Regions from separate parts of the Streptomyces sp. NPDC059649 genome, predicted to be linked through region 3. Evidence: riboswitches for the same ligand, from Rfam matches in the RefSeq annotation. Region 3 holds a riboswitch; each other region holds the start of a gene.
The links. A riboswitch is a leader RNA that binds a small molecule or an ion and turns the genes downstream of it on or off. The one in region 3 is predicted to bind cobalamin.
Positions count from the first base shown of each region.

Region 1: linked by a shared signal. The riboswitch ahead of ACFV1J_RS25840 (HoxN/HupN/NixA family nickel/cobalt transporter) and the one ahead of metE (5-methyltetrahydropteroyltriglutamate--homocysteine S-methyltransferase) in region 3 are both predicted to bind cobalamin.
Region 2: linked by a shared signal. The riboswitch ahead of ACFV1J_RS24645 (cobalamin biosynthesis protein) and the one ahead of metE (5-methyltetrahydropteroyltriglutamate--homocysteine S-methyltransferase) in region 3 are both predicted to bind cobalamin.

Region 1 covers NZ_JBHWDV010000028.1:59,561-65,934, reverse strand. The annotation lists gene ACFV1J_RS25870 (carbohydrate ABC transporter permease) at 1-355, shown strand, start outside; gene ACFV1J_RS25865 (TetR/AcrR family transcriptional regulator) at 536-1,270, opposite strand; gene ACFV1J_RS25860 (NADPH-dependent FMN reductase) at 1,389-1,985, shown strand; gene ACFV1J_RS25855 (DHA2 family efflux MFS transporter permease subunit) at 2,015-3,568, shown strand; partial or broken gene ACFV1J_RS25850 (transposase) at 3,584-3,963, opposite strand; gene ACFV1J_RS25845 (ArsR/SmtB family transcription factor) at 3,994-4,392, opposite strand; cobalamin riboswitch at 4,474-4,697, shown strand; gene ACFV1J_RS25840 (HoxN/HupN/NixA family nickel/cobalt transporter) at 4,728-5,837, shown strand; gene ACFV1J_RS25835 (VOC family protein) at 5,953-6,363, opposite strand; gene ACFV1J_RS25830 (helix-turn-helix transcriptional regulator) at 6,374-6,374, opposite strand, start outside.
Region 2 covers NZ_JBHWDV010000026.1:39,135-45,508, reverse strand. The annotation lists gene ACFV1J_RS24655 (caspase family protein) at 1-1,409, opposite strand, end outside; gene ACFV1J_RS24650 (hypothetical protein) at 1,415-1,840, opposite strand; cobalamin riboswitch at 2,043-2,180, shown strand; gene ACFV1J_RS24645 (cobalamin biosynthesis protein) at 2,310-3,296, shown strand; gene ACFV1J_RS24640 (cobyric acid synthase) at 3,293-4,870, shown strand; gene ACFV1J_RS24635 (putative cobaltochelatase) at 4,926-6,374, shown strand, end outside.
Region 3 covers NZ_JBHWDV010000002.1:180,996-187,369, forward strand. The annotation lists gene ACFV1J_RS03850 (glyceraldehyde-3-phosphate dehydrogenase) at 1-110, shown strand, start outside; gene lspA (signal peptidase II) at 270-905, shown strand; gene ACFV1J_RS03860 (SpoIIE family protein phosphatase) at 991-3,579, shown strand; cobalamin riboswitch at 3,637-3,796, shown strand; gene metE (5-methyltetrahydropteroyltriglutamate--homocysteine S-methyltransferase) at 3,989-6,374, shown strand, end outside.

The sequences.
Region 1 (6,374 bases), on a different contig from region 3:
GCGCAACTACTTCGCGGAGATCCCCAAGGAGATGCTGGAGGCCGCGCGGATGGACGGCGGCGGGGAGTGGCGGATCTTCTCCCAGCTGATCCTGCCGCTGGGCCGCCCGGCCATCGCCAGCCTGGCCATCTTCCAGTTCCTGTGGGTCTGGAACGACATGCTGGTCGCCCTGCTGTTCGCGGACAACGAGTCGCAGCCGCTGACGGTCGCCCTGCAGTCGCAGATGCGGCAGTTCGGCAGCAACATCGGCGTGCTGGCGCCCGGCGCCTTCCTGTCCCTGATCGTGCCGCTGATCGTGTTCTTCGTGTTCCAACGGCACTTCGTCCAGGGGATCATGGCCGGTTCGGTCAAGTAGTCCCGGGCGCCTCCCCCGCCCGACGCGCAAGGGCCCGCTGTCCAGCACAGCGGGCCCTTGCGCGTGTCCGTGCGCGCGCCAAGCAGTGGCCCGGTGCGCCGGGGCCGGTTGTCGTCCCGATCTGCTGAGCCGTGCCCGGCGGTCGGTTGGGCGGCATACCCATGACCCGGCGGACAGCCCCTAGCTGTCGATCCTGACCGCGATGCCGTCGAGTACGAAGTCGAGTCCCGTCTCGAACTGCCAGGCCGCGTCGTCCTTGCGCCCGGCCCCGAGGGCGTAGCGCCGGTAGGTCGGGTAGCGGCCGGTCTCCATCAGATAGGTCATCTGGGGTGCGAGCGCGCGGCGTGTTTCGTCGCCGCTGGCCCAGCCGTTGTCCTCCATGTACTGGCGTAGCGCCACCTCGGACTGCGCCGCGCCGTGCACATAGGCGTTGACCGCGCGGAAGGCGGCCATCATCGAGTCGGTGTCCATGCCGTGGCCGTCGAGCGCGGCAAGCTGGCGTTCCGCGACCGCCATCCGGTTCGGCGTCAGCACGAAGTGCGGTGTGGGCAGCTGGGCCAGCCAGGGATGCCGCAGCATCATGGCGCGACTGGCCAGTGCGTAGGCGCGCAGGATGTCGCGCCAGCCGGTCAGCTCGTCGGGTACGGCGAGTTCCTCAGTGACCTGGTCGACCATCAGCGCCCACAGGTCGTCCTTGCTCGAGACATGGCGGTACGCGGCCATGGGTGCGACGCCCAGCTCGGTGGCGAGGCGGCGCATGGTGACGGCGGCGAAGCCCTCGGCGTCGGCGACCTGCACTGCCACCGCGGCGATCTTCTGCGGCGTCAGTGAGGCGCGGGGCGCGGCGGCGGGGCGCTCCATGCGTTCCCACAGCACGGACGCATCCGCATCTCTGCTCTTCTTCTGGGCTGCCACGAGTGGGCTCCTCTCCGGCCGACCGTTCGTGTACAGCGTATCGCCAGTAGACGGCGTACACAGCGACGTGTACGTTGTACGCATCCCAATACGTCGTACACATCAGGGGGGATTTCCCATGAGCGAGCAGCCGCAGCAGCTCCGCGTAGCGGTCGTCGTCGGCAGCACCCGGGAGGGCCGCTTCGCACCCGTCGTCACGCGGTGGATCAAGAGCCACCTCGACCAGCGCGACGACATGAGCGTCGACGTCGTCGACCTGGCCGAGACCCCACTGCCCACCGTCTTCCCGGCCTTCGGTCAGCCGCCCGCGCCCGGCACCGAAGAGGCCCTCGCCGAGGTCTCACCGCGCCTGGCGGCCGCCGACGCGTTCGTGTTCGTCACGCCGGAGTACAACCACAGCTTCCCGGCGTCCCTGAAGAACGCCATCGACTGGCACAACGAGCAGTGGCACGCCAAGCCGATCGGCTTCGTCTCCTACGGCGGCATCTCGGGCGGCCTGCGCGCGGTCGAGCAACTCCGGCTCGTCATGGCGGAGTTGCACGCGACCACCATCCGCAACACGGTCAGCCTGCACAACGCCTGGGGCCTGTTCGACGAGGAGTACGCGATGAAGGACACGCAGAGCGACGCCGCGGCCAAGACGATGCTCGACCAACTCGCCTGGTGGGCCCAGGCACTGCGGGACGCCAGGAACGCCCGCCCCTACACCGCCTGATGCCGCGTCAACAACACTGGGGGAAAACCATGAATCAGCGTATGGGAGAAACCGCGCCCAAGACGGCGGAGCCCGGTGCCGACCAGTCGCCGGCCATGGCGCCACCGTCGCGCCTCGCCATCCTGGGACTGCTGCTCGGCATCATCCTGGCGACACTCGACGGCACGATCGTCGGTACCGCCCTGCCCACGATCGTCGGCGACCTGGGCGGCCTGGACCACTTCTCCTGGGTGGTGACTGCCTATCTGCTCACCACTGCCGTCTCCACCCCGATCTGGGGAAAGGCCGGCGACCTGTACGGCCGCAAGGGCAGCTACCTGACCTCGATCGCGGTCTTCCTCGTCGGGTCGGTGCTCTGCGGACTCGCCCAGGACATGGGGCAGTTGATCGCTTTCCGGGCACTCCAGGGACTCGGCGCGGGCGGCCTCTTCGTGGGTGCGCTCTCCCTCCTCGGGACGCTCCTGCCGCCCGCGCAGGCGGGCCGCTCCCAGTCGATGATCGGCGTACTGCTGCCGGTCGCCATGATCGGCGGCCCGCTGCTCGGCGGCTTCCTCACCGACCAGCTGGACTGGCGCTGGGTCTTCTACGTCAACGTGCCCGTCGGCGCCGCCGCACTCCTGATCGTCGGGCTCTGCATCCGACTGCGCGGCGAGCGCGGCCCGGCCCGCATCGACTTCCTGGGCGCCGCACTCCTCACGGCGGGCGTTCTGGCGCTCACCCTGATCGGGACCTGGGCCGGCGCGGCGTACGACTGGCTCTCACCGCAGATCGCGGGGCTCGCCGCACTCTCGGTGGGCGCCCTCGGCTGGTTCGTCCACGTGGAGCGACGAGCACCCGAACCCATCATCCCGCCGCGCCTGTTCCGCGACCGCAACTTCACGCTCGCCCAGGTGCTGAGCTTCCTGGTGGGCGCGGCGATGCTGGCCGCGGCGAGCTATCTGCCGCAGTACATGCAGTTCGTACGGGGCATGTCGTCGACGGAAAGTGGGCTGCTGCTGCTCCCACTGATGCTCGGCATGATGGGCGCGCAGCTGTTCATCGGGCGGGCGGTGGCCAACGGCGGCGGGTACCGCGGGTACCCCATCGCGGGCGGCGCGGTCGCCACGGCGGGCGCCCTGGCCCTGCTCATGGTCGGCGCGGACACCGCCACGGCGGTGGCCTCCGCGCTGACGCTCGTCCTCGGCCTGGGCCTCGGCTGTCTGATGCAGCCCGCGATGCTCATCACCATGAACAGCGCGGAGCCCCGCGACATGGGCGCGGCCAGCGGCACCACCACGCTGCTACGGACCATCGGTGGCTCGCTCGGCGTCGCCGTGCTCGGCTCCCTCTACACCGGCCGCATGGCCGCCACTCTCACGGACCGGCTCGGCGGGGACGGGGAGCGGCTCGCCGGCGGCCACGAAGTGACCCCCGCGGTGTTGCTCGGGCTGCCCGACGGGGTGCGGGACGCCTTCCGTGCCGGGGTCACCGGCGGACTGCACAGCGTCATGATCGGCACGGCCGCGCTGTGTGCCGTCGCCTTCGCGGCCGCCTGGCTGATCCGCGAGGTGCCGCTGCGGACGGCCCCGGGGGCGGCGGACTAGGCAGGGTCTGGCGGGTCAGGGGCGAGGCCACAGCCAGATCGCGGCGACGGTCACAGTGCCGTGGAAGATGTAGGCCCTCTTGTCGTAACGCGTCGCCACCGCCCGGAAGTTCGTGAGTCGATTGGTGGTTCGTTCCACTTCGTTGCGACGCTTGTGGAGCATCTTGTCGAAGCCGGCGGGCCGGCCCCCCCTGCTGCCTCTGCATTGTCCTGGCAGGTCTTCCACCTCCCGAACCGTGCCGGCAGGTCCCGCCATGGAAGGCCGGTCCGCTGCCGGAAGAGGATGCCGTTGATCACTCTGCGGTGGCTCTTCCAACGGCCACCTCGTCCCACGTTCTCGGGTAAGTGCGGCTCCAAGCGAGCCCATTCCTCATCGGATGCATCACCCCGCCCCATGCTGACCGGAACGATCAGCTGACAGGTCAGTCACACCGACCCGTCGGACAGGCCCTGAGCCCGCGCGCGGTGGGGTTCCCCGGTCGTGCAGTGCGTCAGCAGTGCCGCGGTCGCGTCATCGACCACGCGGTAGCGCACCACCCGGCCGTCCTTCGCGCCCTCGACCACGCCGGCGGCCCGTAGCAGACGCAGCGCCTGGGAGACCGCGGTGTCCTTCATGCCGGTGGCGACCGCCAGGTCGGAGACGGCGATGGGACCGGCCCGGTGGAGGGCGAGCAGCAGGGCGAGGCGCCCGGGATCGGCGAGCAGCGCGAAGCGGTCGGCCCAGGCCCGGACCTCGCCCGGCTCACCGATGGCGGCGATGGCGTCGCAGACGCGGTGGCCGTCGATGGTGCGGTGGTCGGCGCGCTCGGCCGGGACGAGATGCATGAGGACATCTTCGCAGGTCGCAGAGTGTGATCTTCGATACCTGCACAGTTGTGCAGGCTTGAAGACATCGCCGGGCGACCCGTAGGGTTGGCGCGCCGTGGTGCTCGGGAAGACCGGTGACGGACCTCGTGGTCCCAGTCCGGAGCGGCCCTCGCCACTGTGATCGGGGAGTTCTCGTCCCGTTTCGTGCACCTTGCTGGGTGGACGGAGCCACTGGCCGCAGCCCGCGGTTGGGAAGGCAGGGACGGGCACGAGCGGCAGCGAACCCGTAAGCCAGGAGACCGGCCACGGCATCTCACGAAGTGATCCACGAGGTGCTGGAGCGTGACCGCCGGATGGCCCTGTCCACCGATACCCCGACCACCCCTGCCCCCGCCACGTTCCGCTGGCGCCGGCAGGACACCGTCCGCACCGCGGGCCTGATGGCCGTCATAGCCGGCCTGCATGTCGTCGCCTTCGGCGTGCTGTTCCTGCTCGTGGTCCCCCACCACTACTCCGTCGGCAGCCAGGTCTTCGGCGTCGGACTCGGCATCACCGCCTACACCCTGGGCATGCGGCACGCCTTCGACGCCGACCACATCGCCGCGATCGACAACACCACCCGCAAGCTGATGGCCGACGGCAAGCGTCCGGTGTCGGTGGGCTTCTGGTTCGCCCTCGGCCACTCCAGCGTCGTGGTCGTCATGGCGGCCCTCGTCGCCGGGGGCGCCCAGCTCGCCGGCGCCCTCCTCAACGATGAATCCCGTACCCACCAGATCCTGGGCACCATCGGCACCACGGTCTCGGGCACGTTCCTCTACCTCATCGCCGCCCTCAACCTCATCGCGCTGACCGGGATCTGGCGGGTCTTCCGCGGGATGCGCGAAGGACGTTACGACGAGGCCGAGTTGGAGCAGCAGCTGGATTCCCGGGGCTTCATGAACCGCTTCCTGGGTCGGTTCACCCGCTCCATCTCCCGCCCCGGCCAGATGTTCCCGCTCGGCTTCCTCTTCGGGATCGGCTTCGACACCGCGACCGAGGTCACGCTGATGGTGATGGCGGGCAGCGGCGCCGCGGCCGGCCTGCCCTGGTACGCGGTCCTGTGCCTGCCGCTGCTCTTCGCCGCCGGCATGAGCCTGTTCGACACCCTCGACGGCACCTTCATGAACTTCGCCTACCAGTGGGCGTTCTCCAACCCGGTCCGGAAGGTCTACTACAACCTCACCATCACCGGCCTGTCCATCGCCGTCGCCCTCTTCATCGGCACCATCGAGCTGGTGACCGTGCTCCACGACAAGCTGGGCCTGAGCGACCCGGTGACCGGCTGGATCTCCGGCCTCGACCTCGACAACGTCGGCTTCCTCATCGTCGGCCTGTTCGTGGTGGTGTGGGCCGCGGCGCTGGCGTACTGGCGCCTGGCCGGCGTCGAGAAGCGCTGGGCGGCGCGCTCGGCGGGCAACGGCTGAGGCGGGCGGGTCCACCAGCCGGCGCTGGGGCACTTCGCGTTCCCGGGGCCGCGAATCCTTCGGCAGGCGGAGGGGACGAGCCGTCGGAGCGCCGCGGCCCGGCCCCTCCGGAGGCTCAGCGCACTTCCTGGATGCGGATCAGGTTGCCGGCCGGATCGCGGAAGGCGCAGTCGCGGACGCCGTACGGCTGCTCGGTCGGCTCCTGGACGACCTCCGCATCGCCGGCCTGCACGCGCTCGAAGGTGCCGTCGAGGTCCTTGGTGGCCAGCAGGATCCAGCCATAGGTGCCCTTGGCCATCATCTCGACGATGGTGCGACGCTCGTCGTCGGTGATGCCGGGGTCGGCGGCCGGCGGCGCCAGGAGGATCGACGTGTCGGGCTGGCCGGCGGGACCGACCGTGATCCAGCGCATCTTTCCCTTCCCGACGTCGTTGCGGACCTCGAAGCCGAGGGTGTCGCGGTAGAAGGCCAGGGAGGCCTCCGGGTCGTCGTGCGGGAGGAAGCTGGTGTGAATGGTGATGTCCATGGCTCTCACGC
Region 2 (6,374 bases), on a different contig from region 3:
GAGAGCACCGGGCTGGGGCGCAGCAGTTTGAGGTCCCGGTGGCCGCTGTCGGTGCCGGTGAGCAGGTCCTGCCAGGAGGCGCGCACCCGCTCGACGTCGTCCAGCTGCTTTCCCGCGGGGATGCCGACGACCAGCGGACTGTAGGCGACCGGGCCGGTGTTGTGCAGGGTCGCCGGGGAGCCCGTGGGGGGCATGCCGCGGCGGGCCTCGTCGTAGTCGGCGGTGGACTCGGGGATCCACAGGTCGGGTTGCGGGCCGGGCCGGTAGAGCGGATCGGTGCCCTTGTCGTCCTGCTGTCCCTGGCCGGTCCCCTGGGCCTCGCCCTGCCAGCGGCCGGCGGCGGCGAAGCCCTGGTCGATCTGGTCCTTGGCGGCGGAGTAGACGGTGATCTGGGCGCGCCGGCAGCCCGCCGGGAGGTCGCCCTCGCCCTGCAGCGGGCGGGTGTTGGCCTCGGACATCTCGTAGTCGAACGCGGCCCGGCGCAGGGTCGGTTCGGCCTCCGGCGCGGTGAGCAGCCGCAGTTCGAGGGCGGGCGGGCAGTCCGGCAGCGGCAGCAGCAGCTGCCGGACGACGAGCCCGGCGGCGATCAGCACGAGGACGGTGACGAGCGCGAGCAGCGGCTTCAGGCGGGGCCGGACGTGCTGGTTGGACCAGCGGCGCAGGCGGACCCGCGGCGGCGTCGGCAGCCGCGCCTCGGGGGTGGCGAAGGACAGCACGACGTCGTCGACGGTGTTCTGCTTCGCCGACCGGGGCTCCCAGACGTCGCCCATCGGCGTCCGCTCACCGGCGAGCCGGCCCCGTAACTCCCGTACGAGGTCCTCGAAGGTGACGAACCGGCGGCCGGGGATGCCGTTTTCGAGGATCTGCACCATGGCGCGGGTGAAGACGGTGCCGCCGGCCGGTTCCTCCCCGCTGAAGATCCGGCGGTTGGGCTGGGCGGCCATCAGCAGCGACATGGGTTTGCGGTGGGAGTGGAAGGCGCCGCCGGCGTTGCCCGCGTAGCAGCACTCCAGGACGATCACGATGCGTTCGGCGCGGGCGCTGTCGAGGCAGGAGAGCACCGCGTCCTGCCAGGAGACGGTGGTGTGGCTCTGCCGGGGCACCGAGGCGCCGACCATCAGCTGCAGGTCGCCGCCGTCGCTGCCGACCCAGCCGTGGCCGGAGAAGTACACCAGCAGCAGTCCGCGGGCCTCGTCGGCGGCGGTCTTGAGCGCCTGGCTCAACTCCCAGGGTTCGGCCGGCCGGCAGAGGGTGACCTCGTCGGCGGTGAACAGGTCGGTGGCGGTCAGGGCGCGGCGCAGCTCGGCGGGGTTGTCCTCCACCGCGGGCAGGCCGCCGAGCGTCGCGTAGTCGTGGACACCGATCAGCAGCGCCCGGTTGATCTTTCCCCGCGCGTCGTATTCGGACATCCGGGTCAGTCCTCGCCGGCGCTGCCACTCTCGTGCGTCGGGTTGCCGGGATCGGGTCGTGCCGGGCCGCCGTCGCCGGTGACCTCGACGGCGGGCTCCTCGCCGGCGGCGCGCTCCTCCTTGCGGCGCCGCAGCCATTCCCGCACGGCGATGCTCAGTCCCTTGGTGACCTCGGTGGCGATCGCGCCGACGACGACCAGGATCAGGTCGTCCACGCCCACGGCCATGTCGGCGGGGCCCGGTGCGTCCCCGTCGTCCGTGAGGTGCGGGGGCTGCGGCCGGTGTTCCCAGGTGTGGTCCCGGCGGCTCAGCCAGGGTTCGCGCTCCAGCCAGGCCCGGAGGTCGTCGAGATCCTGCTGCGGATTGTCCGTCCCGGTGACCCTGAGGCGGATCTCCTGACGGTCCTCATGATGGTCGGCGTGCTCCGGCATCCCCCAGCCCCCTTCCGGCGGCCCCTTCGCCACCGTGCACCAGATAGTGACGTGGAATCAGGGACGGGGGCAACCGTCCGTGACGCCCTCACCACCCTGTGGCGTGCGCCACAGGGCCTGCCACGGGGCAGCGTCGCAGGTCAAGGGTGAGTTGACGGGCCTTCGCGGACCGTGGTGGACTGCCGGGGCCAATCGGCGACAGATGAGGAAGTCCGGTGAGAATCCGGCGCGGTCCCGCCACTGTCACCGGGGAGCGTTCCTCCGACGAGGGCCACGGTCCGTACGGATACGTACGGACGGGAAGGCCGGGGGACACGCCGATCCGGGAGCCAGGAGACTCTGGTCGCCGTCACGTCGAGCCAGGGCGAGGACCCTGAGTGAGGACATACCGCCATGCCTGGCCGCCCGCCCCGATCCCCACTGCCCGCTGCCGCAGGGCCCCTTCGAGGACCGACGGCGGCCTGATCCGATGCGCGGCGAACACGCGGGATATGCGTGCGGCGCGGCTCTCGGCTTCCTCGGCGACCTGATCGCGGCGGATCCGCGGCGCGGTCATCCGGTGGCCGCGTTCGGCCGGGCCGCGGCCGCCGTCGAGCGCCGGCTGTGGCGCGACCACCGGGGTCATGGCGCGGTCCACGCCGTGCTGTGCGCGGGCGGTGCGGCGGCCGGCGCGGCGCTGCTGGAGCGGGCCGTACGGCACCGCCGCGGCGCCCGGGTGGCCTTGACCGCGGCCACCGTCTGGGCGGTGCTGGGCGGCACCTCGCTGGGCCGGGAGGCGCGGGCCGTCGGCGGCGCGCTGGAAGCGGGCGATCCGGACGTGGCGCGGGAGCGGCTGCCGCATCTGTGCGGCCGTGATCCCGAGGCGCTGGACGGGCCGCAGATGGCCCGCGCGGTGGTGGAGTCGGTGGCCGAGAACACCTCGGACGCGGTGGTGGGCGCCCTGGTGTGGGGCGCGTTCGGCGGGGTGCCCGGTCTGGTGGCGTTCCGGGCGGTGAACACCCTGGACGCGATGGTGGGTCACAAGTCTCCGCGTTACCGGCGGTTCGGCTGGGCCGCGGCCCGGCTCGACGACGTCGCCGGCTGGCCCGGCTCCCGGCTGACCGCCGCGCTGACCGTGCTCGCGGGGCCCGACCGGCGCGGTGCGCTCGCGGCCTGGCGGGCGGACGGCGGGGCGCACCCGAGCCCCAACGCGGGCCCGGTGGAGGCGTCGTTCGCGGGCGCGCTGGGCGTACGGCTGGGCGGCACGCTGGCGTACGGCGGGCGGGTGGAACACCGTCCGGTGCTCAACGGCGCGGCGCGGCCGCCGGAGGTGGCGGACATCGAGCGGGCGGTGCGGCTGTCGCGGCGGGTGAGCGCGCTGGCGCTGGTGGCGACGGTGGCGGGACGGCTGGCGGCGGGCGCGGTGCGGGACAGGATCGCGGGCGGCAGGGGCACGAGCGGGAGGAAGCGCCGGTGAACGGGCAATGCGGGACGGCCGGGGGGCTCGGCGGCGGGCTGCTGGTGGCCGGTACGACGTCCGACGCGGGCAAGAGCGTGGTGACGGCGGGGATCTGCCGCTGGCTGGTCCGGCAGGGCGTGAAGGTGGCGCCCTTCAAGGCGCAGAACATGTCGCTCAATTCGTTCGTCACCCGCGAGGGCGCGGAGATCGGCCGGGCGCAGGCGATGCAGGCCGCCGCGGCCCGGGTCGAACCGACCGCGCTGATGAACCCGGTCCTGCTCAAGCCGGGCGGCGACCGCAGCAGCCAGGTGGTGCTGCTGGGCAGGCCGGTGGGTGAGCTGAGCGCGCGCGGGTACTTCGGCGGGCCCGGAGGGTCGTCCCCCGGGGAGGCGCGGTACGCGGGCGGGCGGGAGCAGTTGCTCGGCACCGTCACCGACTGTCTCGCCGAACTGCGCCGTACGCACGACGCCGTCATCTGCGAGGGCGCGGGCAGTCCCGCCGAGATCAATCTGCGGCGCACCGACATCGTGAACATGGGCATCGCCCGGACCGCCCGGATACCGGTCGTGGTGGTCGGCGACATCGACCGCGGCGGCGTCTTCGCGTCCTTCTTCGGGACCACGGCGCTGCTGTCGAAGGAGGACCAGGCGCTGGTCGCCGGGTACCTCGTCAACAAGTTCCGGGGCGATGTGACGCTGCTGGAGCCCGGTCTGGACATGCTGGAGCGGCTGACCGGGCGGCCGACGCTGGGCGTGCTGCCGTACGCGCACGGGCTCGGCATCGACGAGGAGGACGGCCTCCGGGTCTCGCTGCGCGGCGCGGTGCGCGAGAGCGTGGTGGCGCCGCCGCACGGCGCGGACGTGCTGCGGGTGGCGGTCTGTGCCGTCCCGCTGATGTCGAACTTCACCGACGTGGACGCGCTGGCGGCCGAACCGGGCGTGGTGGTGCGGTTCGTGGACCGGCCGGAGGAACTGGCCGACGCGGACCTGGTGGTGCTGCCGGGCACCCGCGGCACGGTCCGCGCCCTGCGGTGGCTGCGCGAGCGCGGGCTGGCGGACGCGATCGTCCGGCGGGCCGCCGAGGGCCGTCCGGTCCTGGGCATCTGCGGCGGCTTCCAGATGCTCGGCGAGCACATCGACGACGAGGTCGAGTCGAAGGCGGGCGCGGTCGAGGGCCTCGGGATGCTGCCCGTACGGGTCCGCTTCGCGGTGGAGAAGACGCTCGCCCGGCCGGTGGGCGAGGCCCTCGGCGAGCCGGTGGAGGGCTACGAGATCCACCACGGCGTCGCCGAAGTGACGGGCGGGGACGAGGCGTTCATGGACGGCTGCCGGGTCGGCTCCGTATGGGGCACGCACTGGCACGGCTCCCTGGAGAGCGACGCCTTCCGCCGGGCCTTCCTGCGGCGGGTGGCGGCGGACGCCGGCCGGGCGTTCGTCCCGGCCCCCGACACCCGATTCGGCGCGCTGCGCGAGGAGCAGCTGGACCGGCTGGGCGATCTGATCGAGGAGCACGCGGACACCGGGGCGCTGCTCCGGCTGATCGAGAAGGGGGTGCCGGAGGGGCTGCCGTTCGTGCCTCCGGGGGCGCCATGAGGGGTACGCAAGGGACGGGATCCGGGCCGGCCGGCGACGTGGAGGACGACACAGCATGACGAGTGCGCACAACACCACCCCGCAGTACCCCTTCACCGCGGTCGTCGGCATGGCCGACCTGCGGCTGGCGCTGCTGCTGAACGCGGTGAGCCCGGCGGTCGGCGGGGTGCTGGTCCGCGGCGAGAAGGGGACCGCGAAATCCACCGCGGTACGCGCCCTGTCGGCGCTGATGCCGGCCGTGGACGTGGTGGCCGGCTGCCGGTTCGCCTGCGCCCCGGCCGCGCCCGACCCCGGCTGTCCCGACGGGCCGCACGGGACCGGGGCCGCCGAGAGCCGTCCGACGCGGATGGTGGAGCTTCCGGTCGGCGCCTCCGAGGACCGCCTGGTGGGCGCCCTGGACATCGAACGGGCCCTGTCGGAGGGCGTGAAGGCCTTCGAGCCGGGCCTGCTCGCGGACGCGCACCGCGGAATCCTGTACGTGGACGAGGTCAATCTCCTCCATGACCACTTGGTCGACCTACTGTTGGACGCCGCCGCGATGGGCGCCTCCTACGTGGAGCGCGAGGGCGTCTCCGTCCGGCACGCCTCCCGTTTCCTGCTGGTCGGGACCATGAACCCGGAAGAGGGCGAGCTGCGGCCGCAGTTGCTGGACCGGTTCGGGCTGACCGTCGAGGTCGCGGCCTCCCGGGAGCCGGAGCAGCGGGTGGAGGTGGTCCGGCGGCGGCTCGCGTACGACGCCGACCCGGCCGGGTTCGCGGCGCGCTGGGCGGCCGAGGAGGACGCGCTGCGGCAACGCATCGCCGCGGCCCGGGAGTTGCTGCCCGAGGTGACGCTGGGCGACGCGGCGCTGCGGCAGATCGCGGCGACCTGTGCCGCGTTCGAGGTGGACGGGATGCGCGCGGACATCGTCATGGCGCGGACCGCCACCGCGCTGGCCGCGTGGGCCGGGCGGACGGAGGTCCGGGAGGAGGACGTGCGGCAGGCGGCACTGCTGGCCCTGCCGCACCGCCGGCGCCGGGCGCCCTTCGACGCCCCCGGACTCGACGAGGACAAGCTCGACCGGACGCTGGAGGAGTTCGCCGGACAGGACGATCCGGCGGACGGCGGGGACGATCCGGAGCCGGACGGTCCGGACGGGGGCCCCGACGGGGGCGGTCCGGGCGGCGGAGTGCCGCCGCAGGAGGGCGGTCCCCAGGAAGGTGGTCCTCAGGAGTCGTCGGTGCCGCCGGGGGACGGACTGCCGCACCAGCGTGAGCAGGAGACCCCGCAGGCACAGGAGCCCGTACCCGAGCCGTCCGGGGACGGGGACGAGGCCGGGGCCCGGCCGCAGGCGCAGGGCGGGGCGGCCGCGGAGCAGCCGGCGGTGGCGGCCGGTGAGCCGTTCAAGGCCCGGCGTCTGGACGTGCCGGGGCTGGGCGAGGGCGCCGACGGCCGCCGCTCCCGGGCCCGTACCGCGCACGGCCGGACGACCGGGGCCCGCCGCCCCCGGGGCGCCCTGGGCAAA
Region 3 (6,374 bases):
TCTACCTCTGGTACGACAACGAGTTCGGCTACTCCTGCCAGGTCATCCGTGTCGTCCAGCACGTCTCCGGGGTGGAGTACCCGACCTACCCGGTGCCGCCGGCGGTCTGACCCCGGCGGAGCGTCCGGACCTTCCGGACCGTCTGCTCCCACCGTTTCGCTCCGGCCTGTCCTCCGGTTTTCCGGAAGGCGGGCCGGAGGTGTTCGTGCCGGGTGAGGTGAGATGCCCCGGCCCCGCGGGCGACATGGGCGATCATGGAACGGTAGGGCGTGACAACGGACTTCGAGGGGCGGAACGTGACGGATCCGGGGCGGGGCGCGGCGGCGCACGGGGAGAGCGAGCACGACAGCGAGGGTGAGCACGAGCGCGGGGGAGCGGAAGCCAGGGGCAAACGGCGTATCCCGCACCTCCTGGCGGTGGCGTGCTCGGCCTACGCGATCGACCTGTTCAGCAAACTGGCCGTGGTGGCGAAGCTGGAACACCACGACGCGGTGAACGTGCTAGGCACCTGGCTGCAGCTGCGGGTGATACGCAATTCCGGTGCGGCGTTCGGTATGGGCGGGGCAAGTACCTTCGTGTTCACGGTGATTGCCGTGGCCGTCTCCCTGGCGATCGTCCGTCTGGCGCGCCGTCTCCACAGCGTCCCGTGGGCGATCGCCCTGGGCCTCCTGCTGGGCGGTGCACTCGGGAATCTGACGGACCGTCTCTTCCGTAGCCCCGGCCAACTCCGCGGCGCCGTGGTCGACTTCATCTCCGTCCGCGGTTTCAGCGTGATGAACCTCGCCGACTGGGCGATCGTCTGTGGCGGCGTCCTGATCGTGTTCTTCGCGTTCCGAGGGTGGGAACTGGACGGTGCCCGCGAAGAGGCCGCCGGGAAGACCGGGGCCGAACCCCCGGGGCCCTGACGCACCACACTTACCCTCCGTTGTGGAGGATGTGCATGGCGTCACCGCCTGGGCTCCCGGGCCTGCCTCTGCGCACACTGGAGGCATGGGCCGGTCGACCGTGCGCGAGGGGACGGCGGAGCGCGAGGACCTGCTGGCGGCAGCCGTGGTCAAGGCCGTTCAGGGGTCGGGTGCCTACGCCGGAAGCATCTTCCTGCGCTCCCGCGACCGCCGCTCCCTGGTGCTCGCCGCGACCTGCGGGGTGCCGCCGTCCCTGCTGGGCGGCTGGAGCCTGGTCCCGGTGAGCAGTCCGATACCGGTCGCCGTGGCGTACGGCTCCGGGCGCACGATCCACCTGACCGACGCCGACGAGACCATGCGCCGCTTCCCCCAGCTCGCGGTGGCCCTGCCGTACGCCTTCGGCTCCTGTTCCGTGCCGGTCGGGGCGGGCGGGGAGACCTTCGGGGCGCTCGCGGTCGTCTGGGCCGCGCCGCCCGGGAGCGACGGGCTGACCAAGACCCAGCGCCGCCATCTGCGGGCCCTCGCCAACCGCCTCGGCGCCGCCCTGGCCGCCTTCCGGGCCCGCACCGGCGACCCCCTGGAGTGTGATCCGCACACCGCCCCGGTCGAGACCCCGGCCCCCTCCGCCCCCGCCGTGCGGGCCGGCCTGTTCGACTGGGACCTGGCCACCGGCGCCCTCACCGCGGACGACGAGTTCTGCGCGATCTTCGGCCTCGACCCGCAGACCTTCGACGCGCGGGTGGACACGCTGGCCGCCCGTCTCCACCCCGGCGACCGCGCCGCGTTCCGTGCCGCGGCCCGTGGGGCGGCCGCCGAGGGGCGGATCATGTCCCGGCCGCTGCGGGTACGCGAGGGCGCCGGCGCCGGGCCGTGCGGCGGCGCGGACGGCGGCGGTGAGGGTCACGGCATCGACGAGGGGTACCACAGCGTGGCGCTGTGGGGCCGGGTACCCGACCTGCCGGACGACCGGGCCCGCGCCCACCTCGTCGGCGTGGTCATCGACGCACGGGCCGGCCGTGCGGCGGCCGCGGCGGTCGAGCGGCTGCGGGACGGACTGTTCTCCCTGACCCCCGACGGCCGGGTCAGCTACGTCAACGGCAGCCTGGAGCGCTTGCTGGACGTGAAGGGCGAGGAGGTGATCGGGCAGTGTCTGTGGGACGCCCTGCCGTGGCTGTCCGACCCCGTGATCGAGTACCAGCACCGGTCCGCGATGGTCTCGCAGACACCGACGTCCTTCCTCGTCTGCCGCCCGCCCGACCAGTGGCTGGCCTTCTCCCTCCACCCGGATCCGAACGGCGTCACCGGCCGGGTCGTCCCCACCGGGCGCCCGGAGGTCTCACCGGAGTCCGCCGTACCGCCCGCCGCAACCTCACCGCCCCAGTCCCCCTCGCCGGCCGCATCTCCCTCGGCCCCTCCGGCCCCCTCGACCACCGCGGCCGCCGCACCGGCCCGCCTGGGCGTCATGTACCACGTCCTGCAACTCGGCAGCGCGCTGACCGAGGCGGTCACCACCCACCAGGTCTGCGAAGTCGTCGCCGAGCAGCTCCTCCCGGCCTTCGGCGGCCAGCAACTCGCCCTCTATTCGGTCCGTGACGGCACGATGCACCTGATCTTCCACACCGGCCACCACGAAGACTTCCTCGACTGGCTGCAGGGCATGCCGCTGCACGCGGCCCTGCCCGGCACCGAGACCCTCACCTCCGGCATCCCCCTCTTCATCGAGTCGCAGCAGAGCCTCTCCCAGGGCTACCCCGGCATCCCGGTCGGCGGTGTGAACTCCTGGGCGTACCTCCCGCTGATCGCCTCCGGCCGTCCCGTCGGCACCTGCGTCCTCGGCTTCGACGACGTCCATCGCTTCACGGCCAAGGACCGCAGCGTCCTGACCGCGCTCGCCGGCCTGATCGCCCAGGCGCTGGAACGCGCACGGCTCTACGACTCCGAGTTCGCCCTCGCCCGCGGCCTCCAACAGGCCCTGCTGCCGCACCGGCTGCCCGTACTCCCCGACCTGCGGACGACGGCCCGCTACCTCCCCTGCACCAGCGGCATGGACATCGGCGGTGACTGGTACGACGTCATCCCGGGCACCAGGGGCGGCGTGTCCCTGGTCATCGGGGACGTCGAGGGACACAGCATCGCGGCGGCCGCCACCATGGCCCAACTCCGCAGCGCGGTAAGGGCGTTCGTCGTGGTGGGGCACGCCCCCGGCGACGTCCTGGCGGGTGCCAACCGCACCCTGATCGACCTCGGCACCGGCCTCCTCGCCAGCTGCTGCTACATCCTCCTCGACCCCGCCGGCCACCGTGCCCGGGCCGTCCGCGCCGGCCACCCGCCGCCGCTGCTCCGCCATCCCGACGGACACACCGACGTACTGGACCTGGAAACCGGCCCGCTGCTCGGCGTGGACCACTCCAGCGACTACCCCGAGACCCCCGTCGACCTCCCGCCCGGCTCCGCCCTCGCCCTCTACACCGACGGCCTGGTCGAGGAACGCACCACCCCCATCGACGTGGGCATCGACCAGCTCCGCAGCACCATGGCCCACGCCCCGGCCGACTCGCTCGACGAACTCGCCGACCGTCTCCTCCACCACGCCCAACGCTCCTCCTACCGCGCCGATGACATCGCCCTCCTCCTCACCGAATACCGACCGGCCGCAATCGGCCGACAGCCCTGAAGAGGCGCTAGGCTGGTCGGGCAGCTGGTTCGCCCTGCCCGCCAGGCAGGTGCGTCGTAAGAGGGAACCCGGTGGGATTCCGGGACTGCCCCGCAGCGGTGAGTGGGAACGATCGCCGTCATACGCACTGGACCCGGACGGGTCTGGGAAGCGACGGCCGGTAGGTGTCCGCCTGGGCGATTTTCCCAGGGGGACGTGCCCGCGAGTCCGAAGACCTGCCCGTTGCCCGCGCGTGAGGGATCACGTGCGGACATTCCGGTGACCTTCGAGGGCGGGTCGGCGTACCTACCGGACGGTGGGCGGCACTTGCTGAACTCCTGAGCTGCGGCTTCCTCCGGTTCGTTCGTCCTTCGCGCCCCGTTCCGTCTCCGGGATCTGTAACAGACAAGCTCGCGAAGGAGAGTTTCTTGTGACGGAGACCGTGACAGCGACAGGTGCCCGGGCCGGGAAGGCCGCGGACACGACGGCTCGGGCCACCGTGTACGGATACCCCCGCCAGGGCCAGGGGCGGGAGCTGAAGAAGGCCGTCGAGGGGTACTGGAAGGGCCGGGTCACCGCCGATGAGCTGCGCCGGACCGCGGAGGGGCTGCGCCGGGCGAACTGGCAGCAGCTGGCCGACGCCGGGATCCATGAGGTGCCGACCGGCGACTTCTCGTACTACGACCACGTGTTGGACACCACCGTCATGGTCGGTGCCGTGCCCGAACGCCACCGCGCGGCCGTCGAGGCGGATCCTTCCCCAAGCGCCGGGCTTCGCCCGAGCACGGGATGCCCCCTCGACGGCTACTTCGCCATGGCGCGCGGTACGCAGGACGTGGCGCCGCTGGAGATGACCAAGTGGTTCGACACCAACTACCACTACCTGGTGCCCGAACTGGGCCCCGACACCGTTTTCCGCGCCGACTCCGGCAAGCAGGTCGCCGAGCTGCGCGAGGCCCTCGCGCTCGGCCATCGCCCCCGCCCGGTACTGGTCGGTCCGGTCACCTATCTGCTCCTGGCCAAGCCCGCCCCCGGGGTGGCCGCGGACTTCGACCCGCTGACGCTGCTCGACCGGCTGCTGCCGGTGTACGCCGAGGTGCTCGGTGATCTGCGGGCCGCCGGTGCGGAGTGGGTGCAGCTGGACGAGCCCGCGCTCGTGCAGGACCGCACCCCCGCCGAGCTCCAAGCCGCCGGCCGGGCCTACAACGGTCTCGGCCGCCTCACCGACCGGCCCCGGCTGCTCGTCGCCTCGTACTTCGACCGGCTCGGCGACGCCCTGCCCGTACTGGCCGGGACCCCGGTGGACGGTCTCGCGCTGGACTTCACCGAGGCCGCGGCCGGGAACCTCGACGATCTCGCCGCCGTCGGCGGACTGCCCGGCAAGCGGCTGGTCGCCGGCGTGGTCAACGGCCGGAACGTCTGGATCAACGACCTGGAGAAGTCGCTGGCCACCCTCGGCACCCTCCTCGGACTCGCCGGCCATGTCGACGTCGCCGCGTCCTGCTCCCTCCTGCACGTGCCCCTCGACACCGCCGCCGAACACGACATCGACCCGCAGATCCTGCGCTGGCTGGCCTTCGCCCGGCAGAAGGCCACCGAGGTCGTCACCCTGGCCCGTGGTCTGGGCCGGGGCACCCAGACCATCGCCGCGGAACTGGCCGCCAACCGGGCCGACTTGGCCTCCCGTGCCGCTTCGCCGATCACCCGCGTCCCTGCCGTACGTGCGCGGGCCGCGGCCGTCACGGACCGCGACACCCGCCGCCCGGAGCCGTACGGCCGGCGGACCGCCGCGCAGCGCGCCCATCTCGCGCTGCCACTGCTCCCGACGACCACCATCGGCTCCTTCCCGCAGACCGGCGCACTGCGCACCGCACGGGCCGACCTGCGGGCCGGACGCATCGATGCCGCCGCCTACGAGGAGCGCATCCAGGCCGAGATCCAGGAAGTGATCTCCTTCCAGGAGAAGACCGGGATCGACGTCCTGGTGCACGGCGAGCCCGAACGCAACGACATGGTCCAGTACTTCGCCGAGCAGCTCACCGGCTACCTCGCCACCCGGCACGGCTGGGTCCAGTCGTACGGCACCCGCTACGTCCGCCCGCCGGTCCTCGCCGGTGACATCGCCCGTCCCGAGCCCATGACCGTGCGCTGGACGACGTACGCCCAGTCACTCACCGGCCGCCCCGTCAAGGGCATGCTCACCGGTCCGGTCACCATGCTCGCCTGGTCCTTCGTCCGCGACGACCAGCCGCTCGCCGACACCGCCCGCCAGGTCGCCCTCGCCCTGCGCGACGAGGTCAACGACCTTGAACGGGCCGGGACTTCGGTCATCCAGGTCGACGAGCCCGCACTGCGCGAGACCCTGCCGCTGCGGGCCGAGGCCCGCCCCGCCTACCTGGCCTGGGCCACCGAGGCGTTCCGGCTCGCCACCGGCGGCGTACGCCCGGACACCCAGATCCACACCCATATGTGCTACGCCGAGTTCGGCGACATCCTCGCCGCCATCGAGGACCTGGACGCCGACGTCATCAGCCTGGAGGCCGCCCGCTCCCATATGCGGATCGCCGACGAACTCGCCCAGGCCGGCTACTCCCGCGAGGCCGGGCCCGGCGTCTACGACATCCACTCTCCCCGCGTCCCCGGTGTCGACGAGGCGGAGGCCCTGCTGCGCAAGGGGCTGGCGGCCCTCCCGCCGGAGCGGCTCTGGGTCAATCCGGACTGCGGCCTGAAGACCCGCGGGTGGGCCGAGGTACGCGCCTCCCTGGAGAACCTGGTCACCGCGGCCCGCAACGTCCGCGCCACCCTTCCCGCCAGAT